One region of the Halobacillus sp. B29 genome, then DNA from elsewhere that is predicted to be linked to it. Evidence: riboswitches for the same ligand, from Rfam matches in the RefSeq annotation. Region 1 holds a riboswitch; the other holds the start of a gene.
The links. Region 1 has a riboswitch for S-adenosylmethionine ahead of ACTWP7_RS08935 (methionine ABC transporter ATP-binding protein). Riboswitches for the same ligand answer to the same signal wherever they lie in the genome.
Positions count from the first base shown of each region.

Region 2: another riboswitch for S-adenosylmethionine. It lies ahead of msrA (peptide-methionine (S)-S-oxide reductase MsrA); the one in region 1 lies ahead of ACTWP7_RS08935 (methionine ABC transporter ATP-binding protein).

Region 1 is NZ_JBQQCM010000005.1:227,850-239,396, forward strand. Features, by position in the region: gene ACTWP7_RS08925 (MetQ/NlpA family ABC transporter substrate-binding protein) at 1-252, opposite strand, end outside; gene ACTWP7_RS08930 (methionine ABC transporter permease) at 264-926, opposite strand; gene ACTWP7_RS08935 (methionine ABC transporter ATP-binding protein) at 916-1,944, opposite strand; SAM riboswitch class I at 2,098-2,212, opposite strand; gene ACTWP7_RS08940 (DUF302 domain-containing protein) at 2,419-2,802, shown strand; gene ACTWP7_RS08945 (DUF421 domain-containing protein) at 3,346-4,068, opposite strand; gene ACTWP7_RS08950 (metal-sensitive transcriptional regulator) at 4,224-4,481, shown strand; gene ACTWP7_RS08955 (DsrE/DsrF/DrsH-like family protein) at 4,543-5,022, shown strand; gene ACTWP7_RS08960 (rhodanese-like domain-containing protein) at 5,039-5,335, shown strand; gene ACTWP7_RS08965 (sulfurtransferase TusA family protein) at 5,378-5,947, shown strand; gene ACTWP7_RS08970 (MBL fold metallo-hydrolase) at 5,988-7,118, shown strand; gene ACTWP7_RS08975 (sulfurtransferase TusA family protein) at 7,181-7,408, shown strand; gene ACTWP7_RS08980 (sulfite exporter TauE/SafE family protein) at 7,469-8,245, shown strand; gene ACTWP7_RS08985 (LTA synthase family protein) at 9,289-11,202, opposite strand; gene ACTWP7_RS08990 (DinB family protein) at 11,517-11,547, shown strand, end outside.
Region 2 is NZ_JBQQCM010000001.1:176,113-187,659, reverse strand. Features, by position in the region: gene ACTWP7_RS00875 (hypothetical protein) at 100-327, shown strand; gene ACTWP7_RS00870 (poly-gamma-glutamate hydrolase family protein) at 1,098-1,856, shown strand; gene ACTWP7_RS00865 (TspO/MBR family protein) at 1,992-2,699, shown strand; gene ACTWP7_RS00860 (ribonuclease H-like YkuK family protein) at 2,922-3,446, shown strand; gene ACTWP7_RS00855 (peroxiredoxin-like family protein) at 3,489-4,142, opposite strand; gene eutH (ethanolamine utilization protein EutH) at 4,193-5,293, opposite strand; gene msrA (peptide-methionine (S)-S-oxide reductase MsrA) at 5,448-5,921, opposite strand; SAM riboswitch class I at 6,040-6,159, opposite strand; gene ACTWP7_RS00840 (AIM24 family protein) at 6,338-7,036, opposite strand; gene ACTWP7_RS00835 (chromate transporter) at 7,626-8,156, opposite strand; gene ACTWP7_RS00830 (chromate transporter) at 8,153-8,728, opposite strand; gene ACTWP7_RS00825 (gamma-glutamyltransferase family protein) at 8,766-10,379, opposite strand; gene ACTWP7_RS00820 (DinB family protein) at 10,556-11,041, shown strand; gene ACTWP7_RS00815 (Na+/H+ antiporter NhaC family protein) at 11,086-11,547, opposite strand, start outside.

The sequences.
Region 1 (11,547 bases):
TCCATCCGCGAGTGCCATGTTAGGACGTACATAATCTGAAAACTCAACTAACTCAATTTCAATATTCTCCTTGGCTGCTTTTTCTTTTATTTTCTCCCAGATCGGCACGCCAGAACCATTTAGGCCGACTTTTACGACCTTTTTCTCATCCGATCCTTCGCTTGATTCTGCTCCGCTGCTTTCACTGGAACATCCTGCTAATACGGTTCCAATGGCAGCTACTAAACTTAATAAAATGAATAATTTTTTCATGATGAGACCTCCTATTGTCTGCGGATTTTTTTAGATACAAAGTTTCCTATTGTTTGCGTGATTTGCACAATGACGACGAGAAGAAGCACGGTCGCAATCATGATATCCGTCTCAAATCGCTGATAGCCATACGAAATCGCTAAGTCACCAAGACCACCGCCGCCTACGAATCCGGCCATCGCCGAAGCTCCTACAAGACCAATCGTCGCAATGGTCAGATTCAGTACAATGGAACTTAACGCTTCCGGTATATATACGCGCGCGATAATTTGCCAGGGGGTGGCTCCCATAGCCTCCGCTGCTTCGATAACACCTGACTTCACCTCGAGCAGACTGCTCTCTACCAGCCGCGCGATATAGGGCGCCGAGAAAATAACGAGCGGTACTACCGCTGCAGCCGTGCCAATGGATGAGCCCACAATAAATCTTGTCACGGGCAGAATGGCTACCAGTAAGATGATAAATGGGATCGACCTGAAGAAGTTAACTACTGAACTGAGCGCATTGAATATAGGTTTGTTTTCAAGCAGTCCGCCATCTTTAGTAACCACTAACGCAATCCCAAGGGGAAGACCAATTAATGTGGCTGCAAGCAGAGAAATTCCGACCATTAAGAGGGTCTGATTGGTGGCTTCCAGAATTCTCGGCCAAAAATCCATTAAGTTAACCTGCATGTGCTTTCACCTCCTGAACTGTTACGGAACGCTGGATGGAGTCGATTGCTCTCACAATTTCTTTATCTTCTCCTTGCATCTCCACCACTAAATGTCCAAACGGAATGCCCTGAAGCTCTGTAATCTGCCCAAAAAGTACATTCACTTCCACTTCATATGACTTCGATACGTGGGAAAGTACTGGCTGCCCCGCACTTTCATCTACAAAGGTGACACGGTAAATATGCCGGCTTGCGCCCCGCTTTTCTATCCCCTCCAGGATGGATGCTGGAATTTCATTTTCCATAACCGTTCTTACAAAGTTCTTTGTAGTGGGATGTTCCGGCTGGGAAAACAAATCAAATATGGATCCTTGCTCGATGACACGACCATGTTCCATAACTGCGATCCGGTCGCAAACTTCACGGACAACATTCATTTCATGTGTGATCATAAGAATCGTGATGTTATATTCATCCCGCACTCTGCTCAAAAGTTTAAGAATGGACTTGGTAGTCTCAGGATCAAGAGCAGATGTCGCTTCATCACATAGCAATATGTCCGGAGAGGTGGCTAAAGCCCGTGCAATTCCGACCCTCTGTTTCTGTCCACCGGATAACTGGTCTGGATACTGCCTTGCTTTATCTGACAAACCTACAAATTCCAAAATTTCTTCTACACGTGCGTCAATATCTTTTTTAGGTACCCCTGATATTGCCAATGGAAAAGCGACATTGTGGCGTACCGTTTTAGACTCCAGCAGATTAAAGTGCTGAAAGATCATGCCGATTCGCTTCCGGACTTTTCGTAACTCGGGTTTAGACAGTTGGGTCAAATCTTCCCCATCCACGAGAAGCCTGCCTTCCGAAGGATATTCCAGTAAATTAACTAAACGAACAAGCGTACTTTTTCCTGCCCCGCTATAACCAATAACTCCGAAGATTTCTCCTTTATTCACGGCTAAATCCACTTGATCTACAGCTCTTAATTCATTTCCATTGTGTTCATAGATTTTTGATACTCCTTCAAACTCAATCATGAACGTCCCCCCTTTGTTTTTCTTTTCTTCCAATTAGCTGTCTTTCTTATGTACGACAAAGCGTGAAACTTTCGTTATGGCACATAAAAGAGCCCCTCTTCTTAAAAGATAAGAAGAGGGGCTCTATCATACGTGATTTATGAGAACCGTCTCTTCTCATCTTTCACGTGCATAAAGCACCTGCTGGAGTTGGCACAGTTTCTGATGACGCATCAGTCCCGCTGCCGAGGTTTCGTAGGGCCAGTCCCTCCACCTCTCTAGATAAGAAGATTTTTATTTGTTTTTAAATTGGATGGTGATTATCTTATTATAGCTCATCAGCTTTGTCAATTTTATCTGTGAAACTTTTCGTTTTTTCTCTTACCTGACTAAAAGCCGGTCCCCATGTCTATTACAGTAAAACCCAATTTTTACGATTATCTTCATACCTTAACGGGTATGCTGAAATAGAGAGCTTATAAAGGAGGTTTAAACATGTTTCATTACACAGTAGAAACAGAAAAAGGAATTGAAGAAGCAGTAGAAAGTTTAGAAGCCAGCCTTAAAGAAGCCCAATTCGGAGTTTTATGGAATTTTGATATTAAAGATAAACTCAATGAAAAAGGATTAGAATTCGAGAAAGAATTCAAAGTATTGGAAGTATGTAACCCTAAGGAAGCTCAGCGTATTCTTAATGAAAATACACTAGCTGGTTATTTCCTGCCATGTAAAATGGTTGTTTATTCTGACGGGGGCTCTACAAAAATTGGTATGCCTAAACCAACTGCCCTCATTCAATTGGTGGAAGATGAACAAATTCAGAGACTCGCAGAAGATATTGAACAACGATTAATCCATTGCGTGGATCAAAGCGTATAACGCATATGAGGAGGGATAATCTTTGAATTATCCTTCCTTTTTTTTATTTAGATCTGTTAAATCTGGTTGTTAATTTTCATAAGAGGCTTATTAAAGGATAGGGCCGGTTACTTGAAGACCCAGTTTCGAGATATTGGTTTGTAGTTAAGGTCCGTACCTTGTGTTATATAGCTCTCTGATTACTTGAGTATGAACTTTCTCAAATGGAAGATCAACCTATGATCAGCGCTAAACTTTTATCATGTCATGTGGTGAATCACCCCCGTTATAGAAGGATTTACGGCTGTTTCAGGATGCCTTCCTTCTTTTTTTGAAGGGTCCGTTTTCATAATAATATTGGGATGGTGGGGAAATGAGGAGACTCCCGCGGGAGAAGGAGCCAGGCGAGACCCCACAAGGAGTGAAACGACCGAGGAGGCTTGTCAGTTCCCCCGCAGGAAAGCGACTTATTTCCCAACCAGCCTTCCTCTTTTTAACGTAACAGCCTCATTTATCTTGAAAATGAGTCTTAAACAAACAGAAGCTTCTCTTTTAAAAAATCTCCTAGTTCTTGATCGGTGGAAGATTTAAAACCTTCTTTCCTTTGACTGAACAATGAAATTCTCCCTGACTCGTAATCGCACCATAAAATATATTTTCAATAGAAGTTATCCCGCAAGCTCTCCATTGGTTCTCCAACCATTCCTCGTTTTTACCCAGGTGATTCAAAATATCCTTTTGCAATTTTCCGTCCAGAATAAGTGGAATGTCATAACCCCCACCCCTATATGGAAGATGGAAATCCTCCCTCGTGATGTTTTCTTTTTCTGACTTTAACTTTATAGACATTGACCCGTTCGCTTCAATCAATGCTAATTCGACATCATTAATATGGTACACATCCTTTTCCCGAAGCATTTGTACGATATTATCGATAGAATAGTTAATGCTTTTAATGTTTTTTTCGACGATTTCTCCATTGAAAACCACCACCGTTGGTTCAAATGTTAAGAGCTTTCCCAACTTGCGATTTCTTAGTTTACTCCATACAATCAATTTCTGCAGTAAAGCAATTGCAATCATAGCCACTACGGTATGGATATGATTAATATTCGGATCAGCAATATCTGCCCCGACAACTGAACCGAGTACAAGAACCACCAGAAAATCAAAGACAGGCAGTTCACCTATTGACCGCTTCCCCATAAACAACCCTATGGCGAGTAGGAATGGAAGGATTGTTACAATTCTGCCTATAACCTTAAGTAAATCCCACAATAAATCCAATTGATTCACCACCTATACGTAGGTTTGCTTCCCACAGAATGTTTTATCCAATATTCTTTTATCCACCTGTTGACATTATACCTTATGGGGTATATTATTAATCATGTACTGTTCAACACAGCAAACAAAATCTTCATTAAGGGAGGGGAATCAATATGGAGTACAACGAAGCCATGAAAAACAGAGTAAAGCGTCTGGAAGGACAACTAAGAGGCGTTCTCAAAATGATGGAAGAAAATAAAGATTGCAAAGACGTCATCACTCAACTGTCTGCTTCTAGAAGTGCAATTGATCGCACTATCGGTTTAGTCGTCAGCTCCAACCTTGTGGAGTGCATTCAGGAATCAAGTGATAACCAGAACACAGAAGATTCCATCAACGAAGCTGTGCAGCTTCTAGTTAAAAGCCGATAATTTTTTAATAAATTTTATACCCATACACGTATATGTATAAATAAATTCTAGGAGGATAAAGATGTCTGAAACAAAATCAACCAATATCATCTTGTTCAGCGGAGATTATGATAAAGCGATGGCCGCTTATATTATTGCTAACGGGGCAGCCGCTTACGATCACAATGTAACCATTTTCCACACATTCTGGGGGTTAAACGCTCTGCGAAAAGATGAACAAGTATCTGTTAAGAAAAACTTCATGGAAAAAATGTTTGGAAAAATGATGCCTAGAGGTGCCGATAAAATGGGCATATCTAAAATGAACTATGCTGGCTTCGGCCCGAAAATGATTAAAGATGTAATGAAAAAACACAATGCTATGCCGTTGCCTGACTTGATTGAAATGGCGCAGGAACAAGATGTTAACCTTGTCGCTTGCACTATGACCATGGATCTTTTAGGGCTTCAAAAAGAAGAACTGCTTGATGAAATTGAATATGCGGGCGTTGCTGCTTATATTGGCGATGCTGAAGACGGTAACGTAAACCTGTTCATTTAATAGGAGGTCAACTTTTATGAAAACAATAACTGCGCAAGAACTGGAAGCGAAATTGAACAAAAATGAATCACTTAATCTAATTGACGTTCGTGAGGATGAAGAAGTAGCTGCCGGAAAGATTCCTGGTGCTGCACATATCCCTCTCGGCTCATTAGAAGCTCGTATAGACGAATTGGATCAATCCAAGGGCTATGTAATGATTTGCCGTTCCGGGGGCCGCAGCGGGCGTGCTGCACAGTTCCTTGAGCAAAATGGCTTCGATGTAACTAATATGGACGGCGGTATGCTGGATTGGAACGGACCTACTGAATAATTTTTTTAAATGATATACCCTTTGGGGTTATAGGAGGATGAAATGATGGATATTAAAGCAGATCATTTGTTAGATGCTAAAGGACTTGCGTGCCCGATGCCTATTGTAAAAACAAAAAAAATGATAAAGGACTTAAATTCTGGTGACGTAGTCGAAGTTCAGGCAACCGATAAAGGTTCTAAGGCGGATCTCCAGGCCTGGGCCAAGAGTGCTGGTCATCAATATTTAGGAACCATTGAAGAGGAAGGCACCTTAAAACACTACATTCGTAAAGCTAGTGATGAATCAGAAGAGAAATTGCACCCGGACACCGTAAATAATGAGGAGCTTTCTCAAAACCTGAAAAATGATAACGTACTCCTTCTCGATGTACGTGAGTCAGCGGAGTTTGCATTCGAGCATATTCCAGAGGCCGTATCTATTCCACTTGGTGAATTAGATGAGCGAATCAATGAAATTGACCAGACGAAAGATGTTTATGTCGTATGCCGCACAGGAAGTCGTAGTGACATGGCTTGTCAAAAGCTTACGGAAAAAGGTCTTGAGCGTGTATACAATGTTGTACCGGGTATGAGCGAGTGGTCCGGTGAAACGACATCACTGCGTTCATAAAATTTTTTAAACTTAAATATACCTTAGGGGGTAATTAATAATGGCAATAAAAGAAATCTCAGTTAAGGATTTAGCTGAAAAAGCACTTCAAAAAGAAGAACTGTTTTTACTTGATGTCCGTACAGAAGACGCTTTTCAGGACTGGAAGATCGAAAGTGAGAATTTCACTTATTTGAATATCCCTTACTTTGATCTGCTTGATGGCGTGGAAGAAATTGAAGATCAGCTTCCAAAAGATCAGGATATTGTAGTGGCCTGTGCCAAAGGCGGGTCTTCCCAGATGGTCACAGAAATGCTGGATGACGCCGGATTTACAAATGTGTATTCCTTGGAAGGCGGTATGAAAGCGTGGAGTGAACACTTAATGCCTGTTAAGGTAAGTGATCTTACGGACGGTGGCGAGCTCTACCAATTTGTACGTATCGGTAAAGGATGCTTATCTTACATGGTTGTATCGAACGGAGAAGCAGCTATTATCGATTCCACCCGTAAAACCGATGTATATGTGAATTTTGCTGAACAAATGGGTGTGACTATTAAACATGTATTTGATACCCACTTACACGCTGACCATATTTCTGGAGGCAGAACCATTGCTCAGCAAACAGGTGCAGCTTACTGGCTACCTCCAAAGGATGCAGAAGAAGTAACCTTTGATTATCAGCCATTAAAAGATGGAGAAAAGGTGACCATTGGAAACACAACCATCGACATCCACGCGCTGTATTCACCAGGGCACACCATTGGTTCCACTTCTTTTGTGGTAGATGATCAATACTTGATGACCGGAGATATTCTGTTCATCGATAGTATCGGCCGCCCTGACCTGGCAGGAAAAGCAGATGATTGGGTCATGGATCTTAGAGAAACGTTGTATGAACGCTATAAAGATCTTTCAGATGAACTAATCGTGCTTCCTGCGCACTTTATGATTATGGATGAGTTAAACGAAGATGGAACAGTAGCCGAGAAGCTGGGTGTTCTCTTTGAGAAGAACCACGGTCTGAATATCGAAGACAAAGATGAGTTTAGAAAAATGGTAACCGAGAATCTTCCGCCACAGCCGAATGCTTATCAGGAAATCCGTGAAACCAACATGGGTAAAATTGATCCGGAAGAAGAAGAACAGCGAGAAATGGAAATTGGTCCAAATCGCTGTGCCGTCCGCTAGTTAATTCTAAGGTAAACAAACAAAGATTTTAAAACAACATTATTTATTGGAGGTTATTCCCTATGAACGTAACAAAAGTATTAGATGCCAAAGGTTTAGCATGCCCTATGCCAATTGTGAAAACAAAGAAAGCCATGAAAGAAGTTGAGAGCGGCGAAACGCTTGAAATTCACGCAACCGATCAAGGGGCGAAAAGTGACTTAACAGCCTGGGCTAAATCCAGCGGCCACGAACTTCTTCAACATGATGAAGAAGACGGTGTATTTAAGTTCTGGATACAAAAAGGGTAAGGAATTTTTCAAAAGGGGGAACCGTATATGGTTCCCTTTTTTTAAGGAGGTCGACCAAAAATGGAATTTGGATTAATTATTACTATCTTTCTTATCGGATTTGCAGGCTCTTATGTATCAGGAATGCTCGGCATTGGCGGATCGATTATTAAATACCCGATGCTGCTTTATATCCCTCCACTCGTAGGATTTACAGCTTTCACTTCCCATGAAGTATCCGGAATCAGTGCGGTTCAGGTTTTCTTTGCTACGATTGGAGGCGTATGGGCCTATCGTAAAGGTGGATACTTGAACAAGTCCCTCATTCTTTATATGGGAGTAAGTATCCTAATTGGAAGCTTTATAGGCGGGTATGGATCCAGATTCATGCCGGAAAGCGGAATAAATCTTGTTTACGGTGTGCTCGCGCTAATAGCTACAATTATGATGTTCATACCTAAAAAGGGCTTGGACGACCAGGTGCTTGAAGAAGTAGACTTTAACCGAACACTTGCATCCTCTCTAGCTTTAATCGTTGGTGTAGGTGCAGGTATCGTAGGGGCTGCCGGCGCTTTTCTGCTCGTCCCTATTATGCTTGTAGTATTAAAAATACCAACCAGGATGACAATTGCTTCTTCCCTCGCCATCACTTTGATCTCATCCATTGGGGCTACGATAGGTAAAGTTACGACCGGCCAAGTTGAGTACTTCCCAGCCGCCGTTATGGTCGTAGCCAGTTTACTAGCAGCTCCCCTCGGAGCCATGGCAGGGAAAAAAATCAATACAAGAGTATTACAAACCATTCTTGCAGTGTTGATTTTAGGCACTACGATAAAAGTATGGATGGATTTCTTTTAAGAAATTCAAACAGCTGACCAAAAAAGGTCAGCTGTTTTTTTATTAACTTAATTTCAAAGTATTATTGATGATTACTCTTAAGAGACTTATTCAACTAAAGGGCCGTTTAGTTGAAGACTCAGTTTCGAGATATTGGTTTGCAGTGAAGGTCCTGCGGGGGACGAATCGCTTTCCGTGGGCATGTGGTAAGCTTCCTCAGGCTTCGCCTTCAGGGATCTTACCGATCATGTTCATCCCGCTCTTACAACTTTATTAATACTTAGCTTACATTAGGACATAAACGACAAGGAGAGCTATCCAGCTCCAGCACCTAGCGTCTAGTGAGACTTCCCTCACTTCTGTACGATAAGGCAACATCGAATCGCTCCGCTCTTCGTGTTTTCTTTATCTCCGCCAGCTCAGTCTAGTTTCGGTGCCTAGCCTCTCGAGGTCTTAAGTCCAACCATGACAGGAGGAAGAGCACTTCCTTTCATGGTTGTTCTTAAGCTTGTCGAGGCTGGTCAAGGCACCTCCACATTTGAACGTCCAGTCCATACGACGCTGACCAAGGTGCTTCCGCTTTTAACCTAGGAGTCTCACCGTCCCCCTCCGGACCTTGCTGAAATGAGAGGCTCGAATCATTGGCAAAAATCACTTGGATAGGAAATATAAAAATCATGCCATGAGTTCCTGTTTTCTCTAAGTTTTGTTAGAAAAGACCTGATACCACTGGATTTAGAAAGTATTAAGTCCAACACCTGCCCTTCTAAAGAAGGGTCCGTTCACAACATTATAGTTGGGTTGGTGGGGAAATGATGAGACTCCCGTGGGAGAAGGATATAGGCGAGACCCCGCAAGGAGTGAAACGACTGAGGAGGCTCACCAGTTCCCCCACAGGAAAGCGAATTATTTCCCCACCAACCCTTATCCTCATTTTAATAACGGACCAATTTATCTCGAAACTGAGTCTTCAAGTAATGGGAGCTTATGTGTGACAAACAACTGGGAGTCTAATGATAAAGAATTAAAAAGCTGCCGATCTGGGTGGGATCGGCAGCTTTTTGTTACTCTTCTTTATTGTTTTTATTCAAGGCGGGGTCTGTATTGACCATCTCAGTTTCATCAAGATAACGCAACAGATCTCCGTAAATAACGGAATCGGAGACACTCAGCTCTTCTTGTGCAGTTTGAAAGCCTTCCTCACAAGCCTGGCCTTCAACTTGTTCTCCTGTTTCTCTATCATAACATACGCCTTGAATACCTACATATTCTTCATTGGCGAAATCCCCATCACGGGTAATCATCATTTCTCTGCGATCCTCATTTAGCAAGTCCTGTCCGAATTGAACAGGGTTCTCATCTTCAATTCCAAGCAGATTAGTAAGAGTAGGACGCAAGTCAATCTGTCCTCCTACTGTATGGTTGGTTTCGGAAGGAATATCCTTACCGTAAATTAACATTGGTACACGCTGTAATTGGAATTGTTCGTAATCATTAATCTCTTTCCCAAGGTATTCTCCCATGGCTTTCTGGTGATTTTCGGAGATTCCAAAGTGGTCACCATAGATTAAGAGAATCGTATCATCGTAGAGTTCTGATTGCTTAAATTCTTCTACAAACTGTTCCAGTGCTTCGTCCTGGTAGCGGATGGTCTGGAAATAACGATTCAGTGTAGTACTGGAAGTTTCCCCTTGCTCAATAGTTGCTAACTCTTCAGGTAAGGTGAAAGGATAATGGTGAGTGAGCGTAATCATCTTGGAGTAGAACGGCTCTTCCATCTCTTTCATCTTTTCCAGGGAATCCTCAAAGAAATATTCATCCAAGTAGCCCCATCCATGAGATTTCTCTGGGGTTACATCATAATCTTCTTTCGAAAAGAACTCGTTGTATCCTAGTGAATCATACATGACGTTTCGGTTCCAGAACGTCTTATCATTCGCGTGCATCACGTTTGTGAAGTATCCATTTTCACTTAACAGCTCAGGCATAGCCTCATATTCATTACCTGAGTGCGTGAAGAATACAGCACCACGGTTTAACGGATACATCGAATTTGCTAAAAGGAACTCTGAATCAGAAGTACGTCCCTGCTTCACTTGATGATAGAAGTTATCAAAATACATACCTTCTTCTTTTAACTCGTTGAAATAAGGAGTAACTTCTTCTCCGTGCAACGTGTTGTCCACGACGAAGGTTTGTGTACTTTCAAGCGAGATCGCAATGACGTTTTTACCTTCTGCTACCCCTTCAAGACGATCGCTGTCTTCAGTCTTCTGTTCATTCAAGTAGTTAATGACTGGCACAAGTTCGTTACTGTCAGCCAGCGTTTTCTTCATTTCCGTCTTACCTTGCAGCACGGCATCATAGACATGGTAGTTTAAAAGGCCAATATATTTCACCAGCATTGTGCGGTCAAATGTACGCTCAAGAAGGTCTGTACGCTCTTCTTCAGCCCACTGTAAGTTAATCACAAACAATGGAATCGCAATAATCGCAAGCAAAAATCCTTCACGCCTTTTCGGTGTGAATTGGCTTAAGCGTGCAGGCTTCAAATAAAACAAGAAGAATGCAGCGATTAAAACATCAACGAACAAAAAGATATCTGATGCTTCTAGGATCGTTTGAATACTACCTCCCATTCCTGCCAGGTTCGCTACCTGATTTAACATAGGAATGGTGATAAAGTCGTTATATTCCCTATAAAAAAGAATGTTCACGTATAACAGTAAAGATCCAAGAATATAGGAAACTAACATCCCCCGGCGCCCCGCAAGCAGCACTCCAATACCAAAGATTAGAAAAATACTGCTTAGAGGATTGAATGCAAGAATATTAGCTTCATTGGGGTTTTCTACATTTAAAGAGAAAATATTGCTTTGAATATATGACATCTTCAGCCAGAACAAACCTATGACAAGAGCATAGACAGTTAATTTCAACAATGTGTTTTTGTTTAAATATTTTTTTAGTGTAAACATTGTAAAACCTCCGTTAAATTTACATTAACCTATTTTACCTTATTTGAACCGAATTTTGTACCATAAATTGATAGTTTAAATTAGCTGAAATAATTGTAACCTTATCTATAAAGCTTTGTAATATAAAAATGCATCTGTAGACCTATGCTTGTTTTTACCAATTTTTAAGTATAACCAATTTTACATTCCCAATATATTATTTACTTAAACTTAAGAATTCGACGCTTAATTTATGTCCAAACCTTCCTATTTGACTTCCATAGATATACAAATTACGTTTGAACTGAAGTGAATTATTTTAGGAGGTTATGTACATGAGTAAAGTTGAACAATTCATCAATTCCT
Region 2 (11,547 bases), on a different contig from region 1:
GATCCAGTATGAAAGCATACTGGAGAGCGTGAATGTTTCGCGGCAAACTTCATCATAATTTATAATAGGAGTAAGTATGAGTGATAGGAGCGGATATCTATGTACCCGATTTATTATGCAGTGGTGATCATCGTTTCCATCATAGCCCTTGTCAGCACAATCATGATTGCTAAGGAAATGACCAAACAGGAGAAGAAAAGCTCTTCCAAAAATGAAACAGATAGTCTGAAAAACGAAACTAATAATTCGAGCATACCTATGCTTACGGTTATTTATTCCATTACTTTTGTCCTCTCTATTATTCTCATCTGGATTTTTATCTTATAGCACAGAAGATAAGGAACTCTTCCTCCTCAGGAAGGTTCCTGTTTTTATGTAAGTTATTTAACCTTGTCCAAACGTTTCAATCATTGTTATTCGTAAGCTCTGTTAAGCGCAGTTGTGGATTTTTTTAGAAAAGGTTTATTACGCAATAGGGCCGTTTAGTTGAAAACTCAGTTTCGAGATATTGGTTTGCCGTGAAGGTCCTGCGGGGGACGATTTCGCTTTCCGTGCGCATGTGCTGAGCCTCCTCAAGCTTCGCTTTCCGGGGTCTCACCGATCATGTTTATCCCACAGGAGTCTTCATCGTCCCCCTCCGGACCTTACTGAAATGAGAGGATCGGCCCCCCTACAACATCACCTGCGTGATGAGGAATTAGACCATTAGATTTTCTACCTATTTCAGGGTGTATTAACTCTCAATAGCCTGTCATAAAAGCATTTAATCCAGATTAAGTAGGAGAATCTTTCTCTTCTAGAAGGGACCGTGCACAAGAAATCGTTGGGTTGGTGGGGAAATGGCGAGACTCCCGTGGGAGAAGGATCTAGGTGAGACCCCACAAGGAGTGAAACGACTGAGGAGGCTCACCAGTTCCCCCACAGGAAAGCGAGTTATTTCCCCACCAACCCTTATCCATCTATCGTAACGGACCCATTTATCTCGAAACTGAGTCTTCAAGTAATGGGAGCTTTTCTGTAAGATCAACACTGCGATTTAACAGATCCTATTCGTAAGGGTCATTAATAATTTGAACATTTCAGAGAGAGTGATTCCCATGTTTAAAACTAAATTGATCATTGGAGCGGTTACGCTGGCTGCTTCTGCGGCTGCCATCACCCTGCTGCTTCAAAATAACATCTTTAGCAGAAGCTTTTCTTCCGTAGAGTGTCCAGCAGAAGGTGATCGATTCTGCACATTCACGGAGTTAAGTGACGTATACGAAGAAAGTGAGGATTGGGAAATCAAAAAACGCCAATCTCCAAATAGCCGTGTACTCGTAAGTGCCATTCACGGAGGAGGAATTGAGCAGGTAACTTCACAGCTGGCAGATGCTGTTGCTGGGAAAGAATACAGTTTTTATACCTTTAAGGGAAAGCTTAGTTCCGGAAATTTTAATAATTTACATATAAGTTCTGTCAATTTTGATGAACCACAGGCTCTTTCTATGGCGAACGAAGCTTCGGTCCATATTTCTATCCATGGGGCTGTAGGGGAAACGAAAAGAACACTACTAGGTGGATTAAACGAGAATTTGAGAGGCTTAATTTCTGAACATTTAGAATCAAGGGGCTTCCGTGTTAAGGAAGCCCCTGAGCACCTGGACGGCGACCATCCAAAAAATATTGTGAATCAAACTAAATCCGGAGAGGGCGTTCAATTGGAACTAACACGAGCGCAAAGAAAAGCATTTTTTGAAAATGGAACGATTAGCTACAGTTCCAGAAATGATGCTACTAATCAAACCGAAGCCTTTACACACTACATAACAGCCATACGTGCGGCATTAAAAGAGTACAAAGAGAAAAATCTTTAATCAGGCATCGTTGCGATTCCTTCTTCCTGTCATTTAATCCAAATTGGCACATACACTGTACTAGCTCCAAGCTGTACTGCCCCAGACGATTGAACAGCAGCAAGATTAACATCACAGAGTAAAGGAGATCATCACATGAGACTGCTTGCTTTTAAGTTGATTAATTTAGCCAGCTTTATGTATCTGCTCACCGCCTCCTTCTTCTTATCACAAAATTTCATGCAGCCATCTACCGACAATGTATATGTTATGCCGGCCCCGTTTGCCTTTTCTATTTGGTTCGTTATTTACTTACTTCTTTTCATCTTTCTAATGAAATCATTCTTTGCAAATGAAGAGCTTAATCGTGTCATTGGTCATATCGGGTTATGGTTTCCATTAAGTATGTTCCTATCCGGGACTACGGTAATGGTAGGAACCACTCCATCGTTACTGTTCATTACTTTATCGTTGCTTACCTTATGTGTGGTATATACGATCATTCAAAGACTAAATCTCTCTACTCAAAAATACAGAACTCCCTTTTCCATTTACCTCGCCTGGACCTCTATAGCTACTATCGTGGATACCTTTGTCGTTTTGAAAGCAAATGAAGTACAAGAACTATTTGCCATTGGAGAACTGGGATGGTCCGCATTTATTCTTGTAGTAGGGGGACTCATTGCCCTTGCCTTTTATTTCATTCAGAAAGATACGTGGTTTCCTCTTGTTTTCATATGGGGCTATGGAGCAATCTTTGCTTATCAGGAAAACACACTTATCAAATTTATTACAGGAGCTTTTGTCGTCATTCTATTATTTATTATTTTCTTCAGCTGGTTCCAAAAGAATCGCGTTTCTTAAGGAGGAGGGTAATAAAAATTTTTTTGTATCCCTATTACTAATCTTCATTAAATTCATACATAATTTTATAATAAAGGAGGCATACTCCCGTTATAAACGTGATAAAGTTAAATTACTCCGACACCTCTTCTGATTCTGCATTCAAGTAAAAGTTGATGAATATCTTATAATAAGGAAGGCAGCATGTAATGCCCTTGCTTAACAAACAAAGGGGTGACTGAGATGGAAAAGGACCTCAAGTTCCAAAACATAACCCACAAAAAGATGGACTTTGATCAAGTATTTGACCATATCCTGACCTTTATGAAAAAGGATCCGCTCGGAAATTACCGTTTAATGCTTGGTACTGATTCTCAAATCCACCCTTCTCACACCATTTTTATTACAGGGATCGTCATCCAACGTGTTGGAAAAGGCGCGTGGGCGTGTTTCTGTAAGAAGCTTATTTCGCGAAAAATGACCACGCTGCATGAACGAATCTCCTATGAGACATCACTTACCGAACATATCGCTTCTTTATTCACGGAAGATAAGAAAAATGAAATGATTGATATCATTCTGCCTCATATTTATAAAGGTGCTACTTTTACAATGGAGGGGCATATTGACATTGGTTCAGGAGAGCGGAACCGGACAAGGCTATATGTAAATGAAATGGTAGCCCGAATTGAATCGCTTGGGATCGAACCGAAAATTAAGCCAGATTCGATTGCCGCGAGCAGCTATGCTAACAAATACACAAAATAAAAAAGCACAACCACAGTCGATGAACTGGGTTGTGCTTCCTTTTTATACTTGTACTTTTTTTAATTGCTCCAGTACTTCTGAAGGCTCTGCACGATCTTTGTAGTCTTCTTTGGTGTATTCATAAACAATGGTTCCGTCCTGGTCAATTACATAGGTTGCAGAAACAGGAAGGGTCCACGCTTCATCCCCGTTATGCTCGTCCACTCGCAGCCCTTTTTCTTTGTACACGTCAACAAGATAATCGGGCAGCTGATAAACGAGATTATACTGATTGGCCGTTTCATTTCCAACATCACTTACCACATGGAACTGGAGGTCATTTTTCTCAGTGGTGGATAAAGAGTGATCAGGTTGTTCAGGACTGATCGCAATTAGTTCGCCCCCACTATCGTGAATGTCACTAAGAATCTCCTGATAGGCCCGGAGTTCCATATTACAATAAGGACACCAGCCTCCACGGTAAAACGTCAATATGACAGGCCCTTCTTCCAGCTGTTTGTACAATTCAATTGAATTTCCCTTCGCATCAGGAAGGTTGAAATTAGGAGCTTTTTCACCTTCAGATAGACCTTTCCCATCAGAAGATTGCTCAAGCTCTTGAATGGCCTGCTTCATTTTCTCTTGCACATCTCCAGGAGCCGTCGCTTTGAATTTTTCAATGTATTCGTTGTAGCGCTCTTTCATTTCTGTCTTCACAGGAAAAAACTCCTTTATGGTTAGATTCACGTCGATTATAGCCTAGTTGATTACTTGGTTAAAGTTATCTGCTTATTCCTTCTTGTTAAAAGTAAGGCAATACCTACAGCGAGTCCTCCAGCGATCAGCTTGCCCACAATAACAGGAACAATCATATCTTTTTCAATTCCTGCTACAAAAGCAAAGTGGCTCCCCAGTACAAAAGCTCCACTTACCGCAAAAGCCGAATTCACTATTTTCCCCCGGTGATCCATGTGCTTCATCATGGCAAGCATAGGTAAATGATGGGCAAGGGAAGCCAGGAGGCCGGTCATAGCAGAAGCATTTAAACCAATCTTCTGGCTCAACCGATTCCATACCTTTTCCCCTTTTTGATTAATAAAAGCGATTAAAGGATACGCTCCTGCAAGGGTAACGGTAATCCTGCCTACAATAGAGACCCCCTCAGAAAGCGGGGCCATGCCAGAAATGAGGGTGAATTCCGTAAGCGTTTCAATCGTAATAGCTGCAAGTCCGGTAATAATAAGGATTTCGACTCCTTTTCCAAACCAGGCAAATACACGTATAGCTCCATTCGTAAACAACCATAATCCCATCCCGATAAAAATGGAAAGGAGAAGCGCCGGCAATAAGTTATGCAGCATCCATAACCATTCATATCCTGCGATCGCTCCGCCTGCCAGACAACCAATCGGTATTGTCACTATTCCGATGAGGATCCCTTTCGCGAAATAAGGACGGTCTTCTTTTTGAATGACAGTAAGAGCGACCGGTATAGTAAAGACGAGTGTCGGACCCATCATAGTTCCTAAAAATGCCCATGAAAACACAGCCGCTTCATCCGTTAAGGCTAACGCTTCGGCCAGGGAGTACGCTCCCATATCAATCGCTAAAATCATAGAAGCAAACATAGAAGGATCGGCCCCCAGTTCTTTAAAGACAGGACCAATAACCGGTGCAGCGACTTCTGACAAGACGGGAGCTAGCGAAATGATACCTACCATGGATAAGGCTAGCGGCCCCATCATCATAAAGGCATCATAGAAATGCTTTCCTAAAGATAAACGCTGATTAAGAACATAGTAATCCAGGGCCCCTGCCACCATAAACAAACACATGATGATTAGTATCGATTCATTGACCCATAACAAATCCGCTCCCTCTCCCTTCACAAAACCTATCTCTCACTCAGTTCGCTCTGTTCAAAGGTTTTCCCTTCCTGGTTCTGTGCGTAACTTCGCAGCCCTAAAAATAAAAAAAGCACTCAGAGTAAATACTCTGAGCGCCTTTCAAGGATAAGCGTTTTTAGCCGATTCCACATGCTACGGAACCGTTCTTCTGCAAATATTTCTGATGATGCTCTTCCGCTTCATAGAAAGTGGTGGTCTTAACAACCTCTGTTACAATCGGGCGCTTGAATGTGCCTTTTTCATCCCACTCTTTAATTTTTTCTTCAGCAATATACTTTTGACTGGCATCATTGTAAAAAATCGCCGAGCGGTATTGGTGGCCAATATCGGCACCTTGACGATTTTTTGAAGTTGGATCGTGCGTTTCAAAAAAGATATTTACGAGTTCAGAATAAGTAATGACAGTCGGGTCATACTCTACTTTCACAGCTTCTGCGTGACCTGTTTTACCCGTTTTCACCTGTTCATAAGATGGATTATCCAGATTCCCGCCAATATAACCTACTCGTGTAGATGTAATGCCTTCAAATTTTTCAAAGAATGCTTCTACTCCCCAGAAACACCCTGCTCCAAAAATTGCCTTCGCCATATCTCATCTTTCCTTTCTTTTTAACGCAACTTCTATCGAGAGCCTTCACGGGTATATGACAACGAAAAGACCCCTTTTCTTATCCAAGAAAAGGGGTCGTATTATAGTCCGTACGATCCTCTCATCTCTTAGGATGTCACCATCCTACAGGAATTGGCACCGTTCTCGTCAATCATTAGATTGATTCGATGGTTGCCGGGCATCAAAGGGCCAGTCCCTCCGCCTCTCTGGATAAGAAGTTTCCGTTATTTATTTTTAAGTTATTTCATATCTTACAACGTTTTAGCAGTGAAGTAAAGGATGAAGCTAAAATTTTTTTTGGAAAAAAACATATTCAGCTCCCGGTCTTTTACTCTATTCAGACTGTCATAAGAAAATGCCAGTCCATATTGAACTCTCCATCATTCGACAAATCTTTATTTGCCGCGCTCGCCTGAAGTATTAATCTCTTCAAACGGCTGGACGATGACAAAGCCGTCGCCTTTGAATTCCATTTGGATCGATTCTCCACTTCCCCGTCCAATGAGAGTTTTAAAGCTTATATCTGTACGAAACTCAGGCTGCAAATGACCCGACCAGGCGACCGTAGCATTTGGATCGGTAATTACTGGCTGCCCCGGGCGCACCATAATGGTAAGCGGTTCGTAATGAGACGTGATCGCTACTTTACCTCTTCCCTTCAGTTTAACGTTGAATAAGCCGCCCGACATCATTCCGGCAACTTTTTTCATCAGTTGAATATCCCAGTCTACGCCTGGCTCAAAGGCGAGAAGATCATTGCCATTCACTGTAATTTCTTCGTTATCCAGTTCCAGAATAGTAATTTTTTTGCCTTGATCAGCTAAGTAAAGGCTGCCGCGTCCGGTAGCTTTCATCAGAGAGCTTCCTTCTCCACTCATGGCTTTTTTCACGAAACGACCTACACCGTGCTCAAGGAATCCTTCTCTTTCAAATTTAATCTGCCCGTTGTACGAGATCATGGATCCTGCTTTCGCCCACACTTGATCGGTCAGGTTCACTTCCAGGATACGCGGGGTTTCCAGCTCGAAGTATTCATTCTCTGCATCGTCCTGCTTTGTTTCTCTTATAAATTGTTCAATAGAATATTTGCTCATTCTTCTCTCCCCTTTAATCGCATAGTTGGTTCCTAACTAGGATATTCGCTCTATTCCTATGGTACTCCTTCTTCACAGGGGGATTTTGCTGAACTGATGATTAAAGAGAGTCCGGAAACTGTGAGTTCTTGTACTACCTAAAGTCTCTGTTGAATATTATAGATTCGCTCGCGTTTGTTTAAGACTTGATTTCGAGACTTTTGTGAGAATTAGGTCCTGCGGGGGACGATTTCGCTTTCCGTGGGCATGTGGTAAGCTTCCTCAGGCTTCGCCTTCCGGGATCTTACCGATCATGTTCATCCCACAGGAGTCTGCATCGTCCCCCTCCGGACCTTGCTAAATAGGGAACTCGATATCATGTTCGGAACGCCATGGTTTACGGTGGGGTTAAACCTATAACAATGAGCGTGCACGTGGGATAACCCCTGCTATAGAAGCATTTAAGGCTGATGTAGGACACTAGCTTCTCCAATAGTAGGGTCCGTTCTTCTCACGTAGCCGCCCCTCATCGATTTCAGGCAACGGACTCAATTTATCTCGAAACTGAGTCTTCAACAATCCGTCCCGTTTGTTTAATAAGCGGCTTTGTTCAACCTAAGAACAAGGCGCCGTATATGAGCGATCCAAGGATTACAAAGGCGGGGTGCAGTTTTACTTTTTCAAGTAACAAGAAACTGGCGATGATCAGGATTGCTGTTTGCAGGAAACCTGTGGATTCATAGGAATTCCCAAAAAACTGGTACGCCATAATCCCAAGAAGCACGGCAATCGCTGGGCGGATTAAGTTAGTCATCCGCTTGACCCTGGGAGAATCCTTGAATTTATATAGAAAACTCAACAGGACAATCATTAAAATAAGCGATGGAGCAACTGTGGCAAAGACACCGACCACTGCACCCAGAACCCCTGCCTGCTGATAGCCGACAAAACCGGCCATTTTTGTAGCAATCGGCCCTGGCAGCGCATTCGCCATAGCAAGCATTTCGCTGAATTCCGTCACACTCATCCATCCAAATCGTCCCACAACCTCATTTTCTACCAAAGGGATCGAAGCAGGACCTCCCCCATAACCAATAATTCCAGGTATAAAAAAAGCAACAAATAGTTTCCAAAAAATCATGATGACTGCTCCTGACTTTTATGATTTGGTTTATCTTTAGCTTTTACAGGTTTAAGCAAAGCATATAGTAACAGCGCAAAGATAAGGAGACCAGGATGCAAGCCGATCCACTCAATCAGTAAAAGAGAGACAACCGCAAGAGATAGCGAGACGATCCACCCCAGATTTCCTTGAGCTTTTTTTAGAAAATCATAAGTCAGCTTGGCAAGCATAACTCCTACCACCGGAACCACGGCTCGTGTCATCCCATTGACCCAGGCCTGGTCGCGAAAACTGTTTAACGAAGTAATCAGCACAATCATGATGACAATTGTAGGTATAATGGTTGCTAATACAGCATTCAACATCCCTATGATTCCTGAAACTCGATAACCTATGTACCCTGCCATTTTTGTAGCAATGGGACCTGGCAGCGAGTTGCCTAAAGCCAGGACATCGCCAAATTCATCGTCCGTGAGCCATTCATATTTTTCAACCACTTCCTTATGGACCAGCGGTATGGAAGCAGGACCTCCTCCATAACCGAGCATTCCCACACGAAAAAAGGCTATAAAGAGATTCCACTGCTGCATACTTCTCCTCTCCTTCCAAACCGACTCTCCTCTTCATTCAGTAAGCGGAGATCGTACCATCTGTTCTTGACTCCGTGCCGCCATATAAAACTCCTGTTTCCGGATCACGCCATATAATCTGGCCTCTCCCGAAAGCACCTGTTTCCAGCTGAACGCTGATTTCGTGGCCGCGGCGCGCGAGAGCTTCCGCGACATGCTTAGGGAAGTTCGGCTCTACCCATACCGTTTTACCTTTCATCCACTGCCAGCGTGGAGCATCAAGCGCTGACTGCGGGTTTAAATGAAAATCAACCGTGTTCATAACAACCTGAACGTGGCCCTGGGGCTGCATAAATCCGCCCATGACGCCAAATGGTCCGACGGGCTGATCTCCCTTCGTTAAAAAGCCAGGGATAATGGTATGATACGATCTCTTATTCCCTTCCAGAGAGTTGGCATGCCCTTGTTCCATGGTGAAGTTATGACCACGGTTTTGAAGAGCAATGCCAGTTCCAGGAACCACTAATCCAGAACCGAATCCCATGTAGTTGCTTTGAATAAACGATACCATGTTCCCTTCCCCGTCCGCGGCAGCGAGATACACGGTTCCTCCTTTCGGGGGAACGCCCGCTTCCGGCACGCCCGCCTCTTCTGTAATAGAAGATCTGCGTTCAGCTGAATAATCATCATTTAATAAATCATCGATGTCTACTTCCATAGAAGAGGCATCAGCAATGTACTTTTCTCCGTCTGCAAAAGCGAGTTTCATAGCTTCTATTTGCTTATGATATGTAGAATCACTTTCTTTTTCAAGTATGTCAAACCCTTTTAGCATGTTCAAAGCTGAAAGCGCCACAAGTCCCTGGCCGTTCGGAGGGATTTCCCACACGTTATAACCACGGTAATTCACAGAAATTGGATCAACCCATTCCGGTTGATAGCTGGCTAAGTCTTCTTTAGAAATAAAACCGCCGTACTGTTTAGAAAAAGCATCGATTCGATCAGCTGTTTCTCCATTATAGAAGTCTTCCGCATGCGTTTCAGCTATTTTTCTCAGTGTTTGGGCATGGCCTTCCGAGTTCCAGACTTCACCGATTTCAGGAGCTTTGCCATCTGGGGCAAAGGTATCGAACCAGTGGGTGAATTCTTCTCCTATTAATGTTTCACGGAATTTGGCTGCAGCCATTCGCCAGAACTTCCCTAGTACAGGAGAGATTGGATATCCTTCTTCCGCGTATTGAATAGCGGGAGCGAACAATTCTTTAAATGGAAGCTTCCCAAAACGGCGGGATAGTTCTGCCCATGCCCCTGGTGCTCCAGGAACAGTAACAGGCTCAAAGCCAAACTTCGGAATCTCTTCGTACCCTCGTTTCTTTATTTCTTCAGTAGAAATCGAGGCAGGTGAATGACCACTCCCATTCAGTCCATAAAGTTTATTTTCTGTCCAAACGAGGGCAAAGGCGTCTGAACCAATTCCGTTGGAAGTAGGTTCCACAACCGTTAGCGCGGCGGCGGTTGCTATGGCTGCGTCTATCGCATTTCCTCCTTTTTGCAGTATGGATAGCCCAGCCTGAGACGCAAGCGGCTGTGAGGTTGCAACCATTCCGTTTTTCGCAATGGTCGAATTTCTTGTAGTCTCATAGGGATGATAGAGATAGTCTAAGTGCTGCATTTAATCGTGCTCCTTTCACTTGTAAGAAAAGTAGAAAAGTAAATTTTTTCAATCTTCCCATCATTTTACTATGTCTTCTATTAAAAGAAAAACCGTTTACATATTTAATAGAGGAAAATAAGCGGCTACATATGGTAGACTCGAAATATCCTATACTTGGAAAGGATGGTTACAAGATGTACGGAATAGAAGAAAAAAGAAACGAATTACTAGCTTTTGTGGAAGAGGTATCTGACGAGGAAGCACGCACGAAGCCGGATGAAAATTCCTGGTCTATATTAGAAGTCTTAGAGCATTTGTACTTAATGGAACAAATGATTGTCCATCAGATGAATCAGGCGATCAAACAGGGGGATGAGCAGCAGGTAAATGAAAAGCCGCTGCATAAGACAACCAACCGCGACTATAAAGTAGAGGCACCTCAGCCCCTGAAACCAAAAGGCGAATTCAACACGTTGGAAGAGGCAAAGAAAGGTTTGGAACATACGCGTGAAGCCACTTATTTCCTAGTTCATAATAAGGATAAGGAAACACTTCAGAATCGCGCTTTCCCTCATCCCTCTTTCGGTGACCTAAACCTTGAACAGTGGGTGGAATTTATCGGCTGGCACGAGCTTCGTCATTTAGATCAGATGAAAGAAGCAAAAGCTCATATCCAATAAAAAAAGATCCTCCCTGCGGCAAGCCGCCCAGGGAGGATTTTCTATTACGAATGTTTTGTTGGTTTAACTTCTTCCCCATTTTTCCCACTATAGCGTAGTCCCCAGCCAGTCATTGCTGCAACAAACATAACGATGAGCAGTCCCCAGCCCTGGAACACATATGGAAAGACTTCTGTTGGACCAACAACCGGAAGGAAGTCATACTCCTCAGCAGCTCCCTGTATCGTAGCCCATGCGAGAAGCACTCCACCGCTCCACGGAAAAATGTAGCCTAATGATGAAGTCACCGTGTCGAGAAAGTTGGCTCTGCGATATGGATGGATATTCATCTCTATCCCAAGCTTTCTGACAAATGGAGCTGCAGCAATTTCTGCCGCTGTGTTTATTGTGATAAACACATTTAAAAAGGCTACAATTCCAAATATCGAAAGTTCCGCCCGGCGAACCACATTTTTAATAATTCCAAGGAAGAAATTTTTAATAACTTCCATTGTACCGGCTATCTC